Regions from separate parts of the Paenibacillus sp. ISL-20 genome, predicted to be linked through region 2. Evidence: riboswitches for the same ligand, from Rfam matches in the RefSeq annotation. Region 2 holds a riboswitch; the other holds the start of a gene.

Region 1 (8,074 bases), on a different contig from region 2:
TGCCGAAAGGCTGCAAGTTTGCCCCGCGGTGTCCGTTCGTGATGGAGCAGTGTCTCTCCCAGGAGCCGGAGCTTCTCCCTGTCGCACATGAAGAACATCGTAAGAGCCGCTGCTGGCTGACACAGGAAGGTCACTCGAAGGGAGGAGAAACCGCATGAAAGAAACACCTCTATTAGAAGTAAAGAATTTGCAGAAATCATTCACGGTGAAAAAAGGGTTCTTCGGTACGTCCAAGCAGCTTCGTGCCGTGGATGGAATCTCTTTCGCGATCCATAAGGGCGAAACCTTCAGTCTGGTTGGCGAAAGCGGCTGCGGCAAATCGACGACAGGCCGCTTGGTGACCCGTCTGCTGACGCCAAATAGCGGCGAGGTCCTGTTTAACGGAACGGATATTAGCGGATACAATGAGAATCAGATGCGCCCGCTGCGCAAAGACATGCAGATGGTCTTCCAGGATCCTTACGCTTCCCTTAATCCTAGGATGAAGGTCAAAGAACTGGTCGCAGAGCCCTTGCTCATTCATACCAAGCTGAGCACCAAAGAGCGGGACAAACTGGCTTGCGAGCTGCTGGAGACGGTCGGATTGAACAGCTTCCATGCCGAACGCTTTGCCCATGAGTTTAGCGGCGGTCAGCGGCAGCGGATCGGCATTGCCAGAGCACTGTCCGTGCGCCCGAATCTGATCGTAGCCGACGAACCAGTATCTGCGCTTGATGTTTCCATCCAATCGCAGGTGCTGAACCTGCTGCAGGATCTTCAGGAGGAGTACGGCCTGACTTATCTGTTCATCTCCCATGATCTCAGCGTGGTTGAGCATATCAGTGATCGGATTGGTGTCATGTATCTGGGCGCGCTGGTGGAGACGGCCGATAAAGATACCCTATATGACCGCCCACTGCATCCTTATACTCAAGCCCTGCTGTCCTCGGTACCCGTTCCGGATCCGAAGCAGAAGAAGGAACGGATCATTCTGAAGGGGGATCTGCCGAGTCCGGTGAATCCGCCGACAGGCTGCCGCTTCCATACACGCTGTCCATCCTGCATGGAAGTGTGCAAACAGATTACGCCCGTTTATCGTGAGGTGGAGCCGGGCCATCAGGTGGCATGCCATTTATATGACGAAGAAATCATGAAAAACGCTTAACAGCGTTGATTCTTTTATAAAGGAGGGAAGACCTCGATATGAACATCACAATAGATGAAGCTTCATTGGCAGATACTTCGATTTATGTGGTTTATGAGGGCGAGGAGTCTCATTTTCGTTTAACGGAATCTCGAAAGCATAGCATGAAGCTGACTTGGTTCTATGGCCGCTCCGATCAAGAAGCGGACGATCTCGTTGTTGGAATGGGGCAGCGCTCGAACCTGACGTTGGAGCAAGTGCGCAGAATAGGCGCATCAGCTGCGAGAGCACTGCTCAAGGAATACAAATCAAGCGCAGTACTGATACGCACCTCAATCCGCGATGACCGGGCTTCTTCCCGGATTTCGGTGGAAGAAGAACTTCAGGCGTGGGTTGAAGGCTGGATGTATGGATTATATCAATTCAATAAGCATCGCGGGGTTACGGCCAATCTGCAGGCTCTGTCCCTAAATCTTCGACAGGAAGATTGGCAGGGGCTTTCCCGTGAAGAGATGGAAGCCATCATACGGACGGCAGAAATCCGAATCGAAGGGACGCAGCTCACCCGAGACCTGGTGAATGAATCACCGGAAACGCTAAATCCGGAAGCGTTTGTTGCGGTTGTCGAGGATCGTTTCAAGAAGGCACCCGTTCAGCTTCATGTGTATCGCGGACAAGAGCTCCATGATCGGCAGATGAACGGTCTGATCGCTGTGGGTGCCGGCAGCAAATACGAGCCTGCCATGATTGAGATTTCCTATAATGGGGTGGATTCCGAGAAGGAAAGTCCTCATATTGTGCTCATTGGCAAAGGCGTAACCTTTGATATGGGCGGGATGAACGTCAAAATCGGCCGAGACATCAGCGATGCTCGTATGGATATGGGAGGCGCTGCAGCCGTCGTGGGTGCCATGGATATTCTGGTATCGCAAAAAGCTCCGGTACGAGTAACGGCGCTTATAGCCGTTGCGGATAATTTATCGGGACCGGATGCAATGCTTCCTTCTTCCGTTGTTCATTACCCGAATGGTTTAAGCGTTCAGGTAGCGAATACGGATGGGGAGGGGAGATTGATCATTGCGGATGCGCTGCTGCATGCAGCGAAACTTGGCGCAGATAAGGTGATTGATATCGCAACCCTTACCGGTAATGTCGGAGCTGCACTGGGCTTGGAGATTGCGGGCATCTGGGGTGATCAACAGATTACGGCCGATTTGGTTGAGATCGGTGAGCGTAACGGAGAGCGCCTATGGCCTATGCCGCTGATGGACGAGTACGAATCGGATCTCAGAAGCGATTATGCCGATCTGAAAAATGTGGGTACGTCAACTTTGGCAGGCGCTATAACGGCTGCGCTGTTTATCCGTCATTTTGTGGCGGATTCCATAAAATGGGTGCACATCGATATGGCGGGCACGGTCCAGTATAAAAGGGAATTCCCCCACTCCGCAGCGGGGGCGACCGGCTATGGTGCAAGATTGCTCGCCGATTATGTGGAGAAGCAGTTTCTCCATGCATAAAGAATCAACTTCAGTAAGGAGTGACGACGATGCTGCTTGAAATAATCGCAACATGCATGGATGATGCCATCACAGCAGAGAAGAATGGCGCGGACCGTCTGGAATTAATCACAGCGATAACCGAAGGCGGGCTTACGCCGGGAATCGGGCTTGTTGAAGAGGTTGTGAAAGCCGTTCAGATCCCTGTACATGTCATGGTCAGACCTCATAGCAGATCCTTTGTGTACAACGAACATGATATAGCTACCATGATGGCGGAGGTTAAGGCGATCCGCAAGGCAGGTGCAGCTGGCGTTGTGCTTGGCATGCTGACTCCGGAAGGGAAGATTGACGAGGACTCCTTGGTCAAAATGCTGGAATGGACAGGAGATATGCAAGTCACGTTCCACCGGGCTTTTGATGAACTGAAGGATCAGTTCGAAGGACTGCGTACATTGCAGAAATACCCGTCGGTTACCCGTGTCCTAACGTCAGGAGGGCCGCAGCCTGCACCGCAGGCCATCCCGAGAATTCGGGAGCTTGTAGAACAAACGGCAGGCAGTGAACTTAAAATATTGGCCGGCAATGGTCTGAAGTGGGAAATCATACACGATTTTATCGACCGGACCGGTGTGAGCGAGGTCCATTTCGGCTCAGCTGTTCGGTACGGTCGATCAGGGCTGAAGCCCATCGATCCGGTCGAGCTGCGATCGCTGGCTGAGAGCATACATCAATAGAAGTAGCAAACCTATCGGAAACAGGTGAACAAAAATTGCAAACCGTATGGAATAAACAGCAAGAATTTGTGGTTGGCGTTGACCTTGGGGGTACGAAGATCGCGGCAGCGCTCTTTGATTCCGAAGGACAGCTGCTGAACCGGGAGCAAATGGAGACAGCGGGTGCGCGTACGGCTGAAGAAGTGGTCGCGAGAATTACGAACATGATCCGCAGCGTGTCGGACGGCCACCCTCTTCGAGGCGTAGGGATGGCTTCACCCGGAACAGTTAACAGTAGGGAGGGGATTGTCATTCATGGTACGAATCTGCCGGAATGGACGAATGTCCCCCTCAAAGCCTGGATGGAACGTGATCTGCATACGGAGGTTCAGGTGCTGAATGACGCGAATGCAGCCGCATGGGGAGAGTATGTAAGAGGTGCCGGAAGAGGGTCGACGAACATGGTGTACGTGACGCTAAGCACCGGCATCGGCTCAGGGATCGTGCTGGATGGGAAGCTGTTCCTGGGCAGCAGTTCATTTGCTGGGGAACTGGGACATCATATCATTGATCCGAACGGTCCGCAGTGCAATTGCGGGAGCCACGGCTGCTGGGAGGTATTTGCTTCAGGAACGGCCATCGGCCAGGCAGCATCCCAGCGGATGCTCACCCAGCCCAGCGTAATTTCTGAACTGGCCGCATCTGAGGCGGGAGTGAACGCCAAGCATGTGTTTGAGGCAAAACGACTTCATGACCCCGTCGCAGTAGAGGTCATCGATCGTGCCATCTATTATATGGCGCTTGGACTGGTTAACGTCATTCACAGCTTCAACCCCGATCGCATCGTGATTGGAGGGGGAGTAAGCAGAGCGGGCGATCTTTTATTTCCGCAGCTGCGGGAAATGACAGATAAGCTGGTCATGCCATCCTATTTAGGCACGTACGAGATCGTTCCTGCAGGACTTCGGGATGATGTTGGTTTGGTTGGAGCTGCGGCCTTGTTCCAATAGCATAGGGGTAAAGAGAAGGTTACGGATAGGATAAAGGATGGAATAGAGCTTAGATAGAGAGCGTTCGGATTGGCAACGCAGTTTCATGTTAACCGTGCTTAAGTGAATTAGACAAAAGCCGCCCTTCTGGGGCGGCTTTCCAATTATTCATAGATAGCGGGAAACGGAGCGATCATTTTTTTTCGTAATAAGTCCGTAACATGTGACAGGTGACAGGCGTGAACCGTAAGCCGTCATCCGTTTTCACTGGAGGCGATTTTTTGGTTTCCTGGTTAGGTTTGTTTGTATCCGACAAACAATAAACGGTTGCTCACACTTTCCCGCGATGCCGGCGGAAACCGCCGGCTCCAAACCCGCACGTGGGGTGACCTGTAGACTTGGAGCCGGCGGCTGCCGCTATTCCATGTACTTGGATGCGTCAAACGTAATCATGGACGTATGATTGGCATGTTCAATCAGTGAAGAGAGCTTGGTTACTTCGCGTTCCTTCTTGCGCGCTTGCGCCTGATAAGCTTCCGGATCATATAAAGCGACGTTGAACAGCGTTACGGCACCGTCTCCGCTGCCACGGCTGCTCTGGCGCTCCAGCTTCTTGCGGGAGCCGAGATGGGCAAGCTGCCCGATATTGCTGCGTATCTGCTTGGCCAGCTCGATCGCTTCCATGATGGTCATGTCGGAGCCGTTCCAGCTAATGGTTTGCGTTGTATTGGAGATTGCCATCAGCAAATCCAGCTTTCTGTAATCCGCCGCGGCCGCTTCGATCTCTTCCGTAATGACATCCACGCTGCGCGTAGGGTATTCCGCCGTCTCCCCTTTTTCAATGATCGTGCTGCTGTTGTTCAATCGTTCCGACATCAATTGATTGATGAGACGGTTGATTGCTGCCCGGACAGCCAAAGCTTCTGCCATCGTAATTTGACTCATAAGGGATGGATCACCTCTTTAATTTCATTTCTGATTATGTAAACGCGTAGTTCTGTAAAAAGTTGCTAGATTATTAAAAAAAGCAGTTCGAGAAGGAAGCAGAGTTACATAATTGTCATGACTGTGTGAGATGGTAACAAATATCCGGCAGAAATTCTTCATCTTTACGACAGCTCCAAACATAAAATGATAGATTTTTAGGATATGATTGACAGCATCCTTGCTTGTATACTATATTAAGAGAAGGTTACAAAACGTTAATGAATTTTGCCGAATTTCGTTTGTGAAAACGGGGGAACCGTCTTGGGTGAATTACTCTTGTATAGAGAGTATAGGGAACCTTCAACCGAACCTTTAGCTAACTCCGTAGGCATCGAAGGAGAGAACATATTTTGAAGAAGTTTGTCATCACTTTGCTAGGGTCTGCAATTATTTTTTCTTCTGGTGCCGTATCAGCATTTGCTGATCAACAACCGAATTTTCAATATCAAGTGAAGCAATTGGTAGGAACGCCATACAAATGGGGCGGAACGACCACTAGCGGGTTTGATTGCTCCGGATTTATTCTGTACATGTTTAGAAATTTCGATATGGATCTTCCACGCACATCCCAAAGCCAGGCTAGCGCCGGGGAACATGTGGATCGCGAAGATCTGCGTGTTGGAGATCTGGTATTCTTCAATACGAGCGGCAGCGGAATTTCTCATGCAGGCGTTTACATTGGTGATGGAGAATTTGCACATGCTTCCAGCAGCAAGGGAGTCAGAATCAGCAAGCTTAGCGATTCATATTACGAGCCGCGTTATGTCACGGCACGTCGTGTGTTGAGTCAAGAAAATTATGCGAGACTGGTAGGAAGCGCAAGCTAATTGAATTACATTGCAGTTTAGGGTTCAATACATAATCAGAAAGCCTGACCAAGGGATGTCCTTGTCAGGCTTTCTTTTTTTTAGATATCAGAAAGTATAAACTTCGAAGCTTGTGACTTCCTGATATCGCAAGAAAAACGTCTACTAACTGCGGTCTGTCAACTGTGAAAGTATGTCGATAGAAGTTTTTCTTACTATAAGTCTGTCAATCCCACAGGGGTTGTTCGGTTACTCCTTAACAACAGAGGCATTCACAGCTGCTTCCATCCCGTTATTATAGAGACGGAACAGGCCAAGACGCCAGAAAGCAGCACCTTTCAGATCATAGCGTTTGGCCAAACCGAGCTTATCGTCCACGGAAGTACCGGTTTCGCTAAATAGGCTGATGCCGAGTAGGAGCTTCTGCTTCGGGACACCTGCTTGGAGTGCCAACTGGATCGCTTGGTCCACCAGGCTGTTTGGTTCGGGTACCTGAGATTTGGTTCCGACCGGATTGTACTGATAGGCCATAACGATGAGATCATCGGCGATGGAGGCCAGCGCTTTGTAATCGTAACCTTTATAGGCGCTGTTCAATGGCGGTACCGCTAAGGACAGGGTAATGTCTTTGGGCAATGCTGCCTTCAATTGCTTGACATAATCATTGAGCAGCTTCTGCTGTTTCACGGCATCCAGTTTAAAACCGAGCCCTTCAAAATCAAGCACAACGCCGCCGAATCCATTTTCTGCAACCGCGGATGTGATGCCTTCAATGGACTTTTGGCGCAGGCTGCTGTCGCTCAGGACTTTGGTTAATTCGCCGTTTCCATCTAAGGCATAGACCATGAGGTATGGTTTAATCTTCTGGTCCGCAGCATCAGCAACAATCGATTGAGGTGTCACATCTCCGTCCGAAGCGGGCAGGCGGTATTCGTTACCTTGAAGCGTAAACTGACCTTCACGATCGATGCGGCTCCATCCAAAGGCGACTGAATTCATCGATCCCACGAGATCCAGCTCTTGGTAAGATTCTATGGCATAGAAAGCTCTCAAATGCATCTCGCGCTGCGGCGATACAAGGGAGACCGTGCGAGTTGCCTGATTCCAGCCCACATCGACACCGAATTGGCTGCTGAACGAGCTAAGCGGGATCAGTACACGGCCTTCCCGTTGAACTGGCGGGGCCGCAAGCTTCACTTGTTTTCCATTGACGGTTGCTGTCGTGCTTCCTACCTGAAGTAACACTTCAGTCGATTGGCCTTTCACACTGCCGATGGCCTTTACGGTTTGCGTCTTGCTATTCCAGGTGATTTGAATGCCCAGCGCTTCACCGACCGTCCGGAATGGAACGTAGGTGACCCCTTTGTCTACCCGCGGAGCCGCATCAAAGGTTAGCGTAACATCATCCAGCTTTACCGATATGGCAGGCTCAGCATGTACCTGACCAACATGGGGTGCGGTGCCGAGCAAGGATAAGGCAAGAACGGCAGCGACAGCTGTTTTTCCTATTTGTTTATGCAGCATGCTTTGGTATTTCCTCCGATCCATTAAATAATAGAATGATTTCATAGAATATGGAATTAGGTCTAGCATACGCTAGTATAGCAAAATTTTCATAGAGTTCCAATTCCAAGATGTCAATGTCATAGAATAGATAAGAGTAAGCATGTTGATTTTTTAAACTTTCCGGTATAATAAATGAAGGATTTTATACATAACCTGATGATTACATGCATAGGGGGATAACGCGCGTGTTTAAATTCTGGAAAAACAAAAAGGGTAGGAATAGCGAAGACAACAACTCGCCCATCCCGGAAGAGATGATCGAAGCCGTACCGGATCGGATCATTGAACTAACAGGTCGCGAGGTTCGTCGCAGTGTGGCGCCTGTTCTTGGCATGACGGTGCTTGATCTGGCCGAACGGAATGACGTGGACTGGAACTCTTTTTGCAA
Region 2 (8,074 bases):
AAACACGCTTGCACCGGGAAGAACTCCAGGTGCAAGCGTGTTTAGCGTATAAGCTGATTTATTTTTTCTCAGCAAGGTATAGCGCAATGTTTGCGATTTCTTCGGGCTTAAGTTGATCTTTAAAGGAAGGCATTCCCTTACGACCTTTGGTTACAACGTTGAAGATTGCGTCCGCATCCATGTGCCCGCCTACTTGATTCAAAGCCGGCCCAGCGCCGCCTTGAAGTTGGTCGCCGTGACAGCTAATACAGCTTGCTTTCATTGTGGCTTCCGCTGCGGCAGCATCGAGAGTCACTTCCGGCATGGTCGGCTTCTCTTCCTGAGCCACCTGTTCCTTACCTGGGAGCGTAAACATCAGCGCGATAGCCAACGCACATGCGACGAAGAACAATCCGCTCATGATCCATTTTTGCATCGTCATATCGTCCCTTCTATGTATACTGCACTTTTGCACTTGTCTCCATTATAAACCAACATCCATAGACAGCATAGCCAGTTGTGACAAAAAAAGCAACTATACGGCGTAGCTTCATAAAAAGTACACAAAATTGTGCTTTTTCATATAGACAAAGATTACTATTCCTCATTTGCCGGGGGCTCATACACCATACAGTGGAAAAGGGCATTTCCCGTTGGTGTAAGTCGCTCATACGTATCGGTGACATGAAAGCCTGCCTTTTGATACGTGCGGATCGCGCGCTCATTCCAGGTCAACACCTCAAGGTCGATTTCGTCGGCAGGCCGCCTCCGCCTGGCTTCCCGGACAATCGCCCCCATAAACCGTTTACCCATTCCGCACCCGCACCAATCAGGCCGCATGCCAAGTCCGATTCGTGTCACCTCGTGCATCGGAAACAGCTGGGCAAACCCCCACAGGGTCTCCCGTTCATCCAGAATCGAGATATACTGCCTCTGGCGAATGTCCGGATCGCCAAACTCGACCCCAAGCCCTTTCATCTGCTCCCAGGGAAGAAAGCCATAGATATTATAGGGAGGAGGATAGGTCCAGGCGCATATTTCTTTCGCATGCTCTTCACGCATGACTACGGTGTGAAATGTAATCGGTATTGCATCCATTGGTGAAGTCCTCCTATCGTATATATAAAATGATAACCCTTTTACGAACATCCAAGTCGAAATCAAAAAAGCCCGTCAAAGAGAGGTAAGGGCTCCTTTAACGGGCAAGCAGTATGTATAGGGATGATTAGCCTCTATAGCTTAGGATGATTCACCAGCCGACTCTTCATACGTATCATCGCTCATGATACGCTTTGCACCCACGTAGCGCTGATCGTAGTACTCCTCTGCAAGGCGGTTGATAACCACGCCGCGGTTGGTCGAGGCATGGGCAAATTTGTCATCGCCGACATAAATGCCGACGTGGGAGATGCCCTGGCCCGATGTGTTGAAGAACACCAAATCGCCAGCGCGCAGATCCTTACGGGACACGCTTGTCCCCATGTCGAATTGAGAGCCGGATTGATGCGGGAGCTTCAATCCGAGTTTAGCAAATACATACATGGTGAAGCCGGAACAGTCAAATCCGCTAGTGGTCGTACCGCCGTAGCTGTATCTTGTACCTAGCACCTTATCGACTTCCTGATCCAGCGCACTATCAGCAAACACGCTGCCAACGCCCAAAGTGAACAGCAGTGTGATACTAAGGGCTGCTGTTGATAATGTTTTCTTCAGCATGGAAAGCTCCTTTTCGCTGCCGCGAGGCATAGCAATCTATGTATTAAAGCACTTACATTAATGACAAAGTTGTTACTGCGTCCATTCTATCAGACAGCAAGCGGGATTGGCAATTATTTCTTGATGGATTTTGCTGTTTTTCAATCGCATTAGCTGTCGAAGCGTCAAATAAAATCAATATTTTTCCAAAACGGTGTTTAATGAAGGGAGAGAAGGGTATATAAAGAATAAGAAGAGATTGGGGATGGAATAACCAAACGAAGTCATTTCAATATCTTCATTCATTTTTTTTTGAAAAGTGGAAACTTTTTCGTTGTCTTAAACGTTATAAAGGTATACACACAATCAACAAAAGAAAAAAGCCGCTGGATGAGATCGGCACAATCTCATAAACCCAGGGCTTCTTATAAGAGTAAATCAATAAAGTTCCAACATTAATTGTAGTTCACAGCTACAGATTTGTACGTATTCTGACTCATAATTCTCTTAGCGCCTACATATCGGTTGGCGTAATAGCTCTGGCTTAGCGGACTGATCATGACACCACGGGAAGATGAGGAATGAGCAAATTTGCCGCTCCCAACATAAATACCCACATGAGAGATACCTCTACCGGATGTGTTGAAGAACACGAGATCGCCAGCTTTCAGGTTGCTCTTGGATACTGCCGTTCCTACTTTGTATTGAGCTGCAGACGTACGCGGCAAGCTAAGGCCAAGCTTCTTGTAAACATAGCTGGTGAATCCGGAGCAGTCAAAACCATTCGTTGTGGTTCCACCCGTTTTATAAGAGACACCAATGGCTGGTTTGATTGCTGTATTTAATTTGGAATCGGCGAAAGCGCTTCCGGTCCCTAATGTGAGTGCGAGTGCGAGGCCGAGAGAAACAGCCGTTAACTTCTTTTTCAAAACAAAAAGCTCCTTCCATTGCCTGCGAGGTTAGCTTAAGGGTTCGGTTGAAAGGTCCCCTATGATCCCTCTCTTGCGAGATCAATTCACCCAAAACGGATCCCCCGCTTCCCATATCGTTATGGGAATTCGGCTCCTTAAAATGTTGATGAACCCATTCATTGACGTCTGACGTTCCAACATAGTTAACGAATTTACATAGTTCCAACAAAAAAGTTACAGTAAAGATGACAAAGTTGTTACTAACATATTCGTTATTTTAGCAGAGTATTAACAATTTGGCAAACGAGGAAAGATCATTTTTAAACAAAAAAACCTGTCCCCATCTTGGGGAAACAGGTTTTTTTGTAATTTGGCGCTCAGAAATTTATAATATAGAGGATAAATGAACGCTTATTCTTTGTAAAATCAAGCTCGGGATAGAAACGTGTCACTTCGGATTACAGCTTATTGGCGAGCATGATTCACCATTTCAGGGTAACGAATTGTAACGATTAGGAATGCTGTGAGGAAGAATCTCTCCACAAATGATATTGGGCGGATATTACCCAAATTTGGAATAATCCATTCAGGAAATAAGAGGCCTGCTGAATAATTAAGCCGACCAATCCGGCCCAGAAGAGCGAAACCGAGCTCAGGAGCAACAGAATGACACAGGCTGATCCGCCGATAGTGATGGACAACAGCACTGCCGTGCCCAAGCGGCGGAAGAGTGCTAGGATAGAGCTGATCATACCGAAACCCCCAGTGCGCCCGAATTGCATGTAGAGCAATAACAGGCGGATCAGATAGGCGTACAAGAACCACCCAGCTCCATAGGGCAGTGCATGAAGCAGCAGAACAGGCTCTTGAATCCCATTCAGCAGAATCGGAAGGATTTTGGGCAGAATCCAGTAACCGGGCGCAAAGGTGAGAATGAGCTCAATCAGATAGAATAGCGTTACGGGTTTCCACAGTTTCCGCATGCCAATGAAGAAGAATAAACCGCGCTCGCCCTTAGCTTCCTGGTGAAGGTTGTAGAAGATGCCGGCCCGAATGAGCGGGGTGAGGATCATCCGGATCAAGAGCAAACCGGCCAGAAGCCATCCGTAGGTGTGGACCGTGCTGCTAAGGGATAGGCTCATCTCGCCCTCGTAGAAGAATAAAAGACGGCTGAGCTCGTTAGGGGCAGAATCCGGATATCGCATCAGAAGGGGAACGACTGCCGATTTTACGAGTCGGTACAAGCAGTATCCCCACAGCAAACGGTATAAGAAGAGCAGAATAGAGACGTATAGCTGGTCTTTAACACTGATCCACCCTTGGCCTGCGTAACTTTTCATGTGCTCCCCCCTCACCATGACAGGCTGCCGAACAGCGTCTCCACAAGCTTGGTAATACTGAGATTCCAGCGTGTAACCACCTTCGGATCCATTCCTGCCTTCATATAGTTATTGATGTGTTTATTCTCCAGGACGATGGAGTATTTCGGATCAACCATGGCCCAGGCGAGCGGAGTGCTGTACTCCAGGGTGTAAGTAACTTTGCCGTCCTTGCCGCTCCAGGTTCGCTCCACCGTTTTGCCGTCCTCAAAGGCGAACACGATTGGCACATCGGTTATATCCCCGTCCTTGCTCGTTATCTTGACCGTGGATTCATACCGAGGATGTTCCGCCGTGCCTTTATTTTTGGTTTTGATCACGTCGATGGCAACGTCCGCCATCTGGCTTCCATATACATATTGGTCAAAATACGGCTGCCAGGACGTTTTGCTTACTTGCTCTACAACCTTTTGGAAGTCGGACGTTGTCGGGTGCTTGAAGCGGTATTTCTGGGCGTACGTATGAAGAATCTTCTCCATCATCTGCGGACCGACCTGCCGTTCGATGCCTTGCAGCACCAGCTTGCCCCTCGTGTAAACATTCAGTGCGTAGTTTTCGTGCGAGCTGTATTTCCAGGATTCCATCTTCAGCGGTGCAGGGGAAGTAATGGATGCTCCCTGAGCTGCCGTATTGGAGGTAATACCGTATTCTTTTTCCATCACTCGTTCTTCTGCATAGGTTGCAAAGGCCTCGTCCAGCCACGCTTCCTCAAATTCGTTGCTTGCGATCATTCCGTAAAAATATTGATGGGCAATTTCATGAATGACGGTCCGCTCCAGCTCATATCCCGGCGAATCGTTTTTGGCCCCGAAGGCCGTGACCAGCGTCGGGTATTCCATGCCGCCTGCACCATTGCCCGATTCCGGCGGAACCACGATGGACAACGTGGAATACGGATAGGTTCCGTACCATTTTCCAAACGAAGCGAGGGCCGACTTGGCGGCATCAAAGTAACGCTCCTTTAAGTCTTTATGGGCTGGATCGAGATACAGCTTGATGCGGACGCCCGGTACGCCTGGTGCGGAGAATGCTTCTTCTGCTGCGACAAAGTTCGGCGATGCCGACCAGGCAAAATCATGCACATCATCCGCATAGAACTGATAAATTTTTTCACCGTTAATTTTTTGGGCAGGCTTGGTAGGGAATCCGGTCGCGGCAACAATGTAATTTTCGGGCACGCGGATGCGGACACTGTAAATGCCGAAGTTAGAATAGAATTCGGAATTGCCATGGTATTGATGAAGATTCCAGCCTTCCTCTGTTCTTCCGCGAAGACCAGCCGGTTCATAGACTGAAATTTTAGGAAACCATTGCCCCGCCATAATAAAATTCTCGGTGGTTCCCATGCGAGCAAATATTTTGGGAAGCTCGACCTCGAACTCCAAGTGAATGGTCACACTCTCCCCGCTCTTGATGGGTTTAGGCAATCGGAGCTTGACAAGGCTGTGATCCTTGATGTTACCGTCATCGGGTTGAACAAATTGAAGGCGATGGGTCAGGGCCAGACCTTCGGTTGTTTTCACGCTGGTAATCGTCATGGAGCCGTATCCGTCGTCTGGCATGGGATCGGAACGAAGCCGACCACCCGATTCCTTCATAAAAGTCGTATCATTGGAAGCAAATGCATTGGGATACAGATGAAAGTACAGCTCGTTTACGCTTCTTTTGCCTGGATGAGTCCAAGTGAGTGTCTGTTTGCCCTTAAGCTTGTTCTCCTCAGGCTCGTAGCGAACATCCATATGATATTCCACTAGTCGGTCGCTTAAGGCCGGAGCGGGAATATTAGGCTGCACCTTAGGCGGTGAGAGAGGGGCCTTCTCCACAGCAGAGACGGAGGGCTTGCCCTCATTTGGGGCAAGAGCAGACGCTGAGGACCCTGGATTCAGAAATATCAGCATCGATCCTGCAAGCAAACCTATGGCAAGCAGGGATGATAGAAAGACTTTGGCACGTGGTGGGACCATATCGAACAACCTCCCGTTGACAAGCATCTAGTGCATGTATATGTTTGCTTTTGGGGGATTATTAGTTAAAATAAAATTATTGGGACAAAGGTTATCAATTTAGCAGCTGATACTTAAGAATCGGCTCTGATATAGGAGGTCGGCAGCAATGGAGAATGAAGAGCAGAAGCAGGGTGCGAAGAAACCGATTGCTTTGAATATTATTAATAGTAAGAGTAAGCATAAAGGGTTTGGATCAGGCTCCATCGATCTGAACAGTCTGTCGCCCGTCATTATCGACAATGGCGAGGCCCGAGTGGATATTGGGGCCATGCATGCCAAGAGTAAGGTGGAGAAGGGTATCCGTTTCAGCATGAACCGGGATGAAGTGCCGAATGGACGCCAGGTATGGATCGTGTGGGTGGCTGTAGACCGTACCGCCGAGGGACAGCATTATGCAGGCATGACCGCCTGTGAAATGTGGATTGACCAGGAGGCCCGCCGTGGTTGGAAGATCCTCGCCGATCATGTGAATAAAATGGATGCGGCGATGAAGCGCAAGATCATTCTGGATGGCCTTGGCGACGTCGAGAAGAAAGCACTGCGTGAGCTGCTGATTTCACGTAACGAGGAATGGTGGGATGCATCACCAGAGGAATTCAAGGAAGCCCTTCGAACCGAGGCATGATACCATAAATAAAAGTGATTATTCTAGATGCTAAAGTGGAAAGACCGGTTGGATTCGTGAACGAATCCCGCCGGTCTTTTTGTCATTGCGTATGGTTAGAATGGAAGGGTGTAGGTCCGTTTTTCTTTTTGACCGAGAAACGGATTATTATATTGGAACGTCAGCTTGCCGCCGGCATATCCGGTATACGTTAAACCGTCACCAATGAAGCCCACCTCGTTCGGCGGCATTTCCTCAATGACCTTGATGGTTTCCTCGTCTAGAAGTTCAGGATAGATAAGCTTCGCTGTCTTGCCTGTCGGATGAACGATATATAGGGTCGCCTTCGTGTAGGGTCGGACGAGCAGGAAGTCCTGTTCGATCGCTTCTACGATAAAACTATCCTCTACTCCCGTGATCGCGGCCAGGTCATAAGATTTGACCGTTTTGCCTGTCGGATGAACCAGCTCAAGCGTACTGCCGTTCATCATGGCAATATTGCCTTTGTAACTGAGTTGGTCCGGTTTGTAGTTTATTCCGGCAAAATTGGAATGATTAGTTTTGGATAGCTTCAGGATTTTGTTGTCCTGAATGAGCACCCGGTATCTTCCCTCATGAATATGAGGTTCGCCGTAATAATTGGACAAGTCAACGACATAGGTATTGCTGTTGATACGGTGTGCGCTTAAGCTGACTTGATCGATCTCCTCAACGGGGATCATGCCAACTTGGGCTGGCGTGGATCCGGCTTTACCCATAGACAGCATCCCATTCTCGCGATTTACCCAGAACAGCATATTGGCCTTGGAAGCATAGGCGTATTTTGACCAAGCATCAAAGGTCGTTCTAAGTCCGGATTTGCTGTCATACTTCAGAGGAATACCGAAGGCTTTGGTAATCAGACTGGCTGGAACATAAGTCACGCCTTTCTTCACAACCGGAGCGGCCTCGAGCTTCAGAGCGGTCCCCTTGGCATTGACTGCGCGCGACTGTCCGATGGTAATGCGAACAGACTGTATCGGGCTGTTAATGTACAGCTCGTTTTTTCCCGGGGTCGTCAACTGCAGCTGCAGCTGCAGCTGTTCAGAAACTTCCTTCAGTGGAACGAACACGACGCCTTTATTCGTATAAGGTTTATGTTTCACATCCAGCGTGCTCCATGTTACCTTGTTCTGTGATGTGGAGGCTGCTGCCGCATGGGCAGGAATCGTTGTGAGCGATGAGGACGTAAGCAATAAAGACATGGCTATGGATGCGGTACCTGCTAATTTGATGATTTGCACGGATTTCATATCATTTCCTCCTTCTGGTTTTCACTCCCGTCTATATAAACGGCTAAATAATGGAAAATGTTTCACCCCATCGCAAAATCATGTAAAAAATGATATACGCGATGGCGAAGGATTAGAGCTGGCGCGCCAAAGGGCGAACTAAAAAAACCGGAGCTGCCCTTAAGGGGCGAAGCTCCGGTGATATCAATATCCTGATTTGAGCTCCTGA

Evidence for each region. Region 2 has a riboswitch for cyclic di-AMP ahead of J7E85_RS31580 (C40 family peptidase). Riboswitches for the same ligand answer to the same signal wherever they lie in the genome.
Region 1: it holds a riboswitch for cyclic di-AMP, as region 2 does, so the genes downstream of both, J7E85_RS00815 (C40 family peptidase) here and J7E85_RS31580 (C40 family peptidase) in region 2, are expected to answer to the same signal.

Annotation. Positions count from the first base shown of each region.
Region 1 is NZ_JAGGRD010000001.1:169,154-177,227, forward strand. Features, by position in the region: gene J7E85_RS00785 (ABC transporter ATP-binding protein) at 1-158, shown strand, start outside; gene J7E85_RS00790 (ABC transporter ATP-binding protein) at 155-1,144, shown strand; gene J7E85_RS00795 (leucyl aminopeptidase family protein) at 1,183-2,643, shown strand; gene J7E85_RS00800 (copper homeostasis protein CutC) at 2,673-3,359, shown strand; gene J7E85_RS00805 (ROK family protein) at 3,395-4,348, shown strand; gene J7E85_RS00810 (DIP1984 family protein) at 4,745-5,272, opposite strand; cyclic di-AMP (ydaO/yuaA leader) riboswitch at 5,531-5,661, shown strand; gene J7E85_RS00815 (C40 family peptidase) at 5,665-6,141, shown strand; gene J7E85_RS00820 (stalk domain-containing protein) at 6,370-7,644, opposite strand; gene J7E85_RS00825 (2Fe-2S iron-sulfur cluster-binding protein) at 7,872-8,074, shown strand, end outside.
Region 2 is NZ_JAGGRD010000069.1:15,528-23,601, forward strand. Features, by position in the region: gene J7E85_RS31565 (c-type cytochrome) at 59-415, opposite strand; gene J7E85_RS31570 (GNAT family N-acetyltransferase) at 577-1,077, opposite strand; gene J7E85_RS31575 (C40 family peptidase) at 1,219-1,692, opposite strand; gene J7E85_RS31580 (C40 family peptidase) at 2,130-2,603, opposite strand; cyclic di-AMP (ydaO/yuaA leader) riboswitch at 2,608-2,748, opposite strand; gene J7E85_RS31585 (hypothetical protein) at 3,098-3,925, opposite strand; gene J7E85_RS31590 (M1 family metallopeptidase) at 3,937-5,928, opposite strand; gene J7E85_RS31595 (YwhD family protein) at 6,077-6,595, shown strand; gene J7E85_RS31600 (stalk domain-containing protein) at 6,691-7,866, opposite strand; gene J7E85_RS31605 (heavy metal translocating P-type ATPase) at 8,050-8,074, opposite strand, start outside.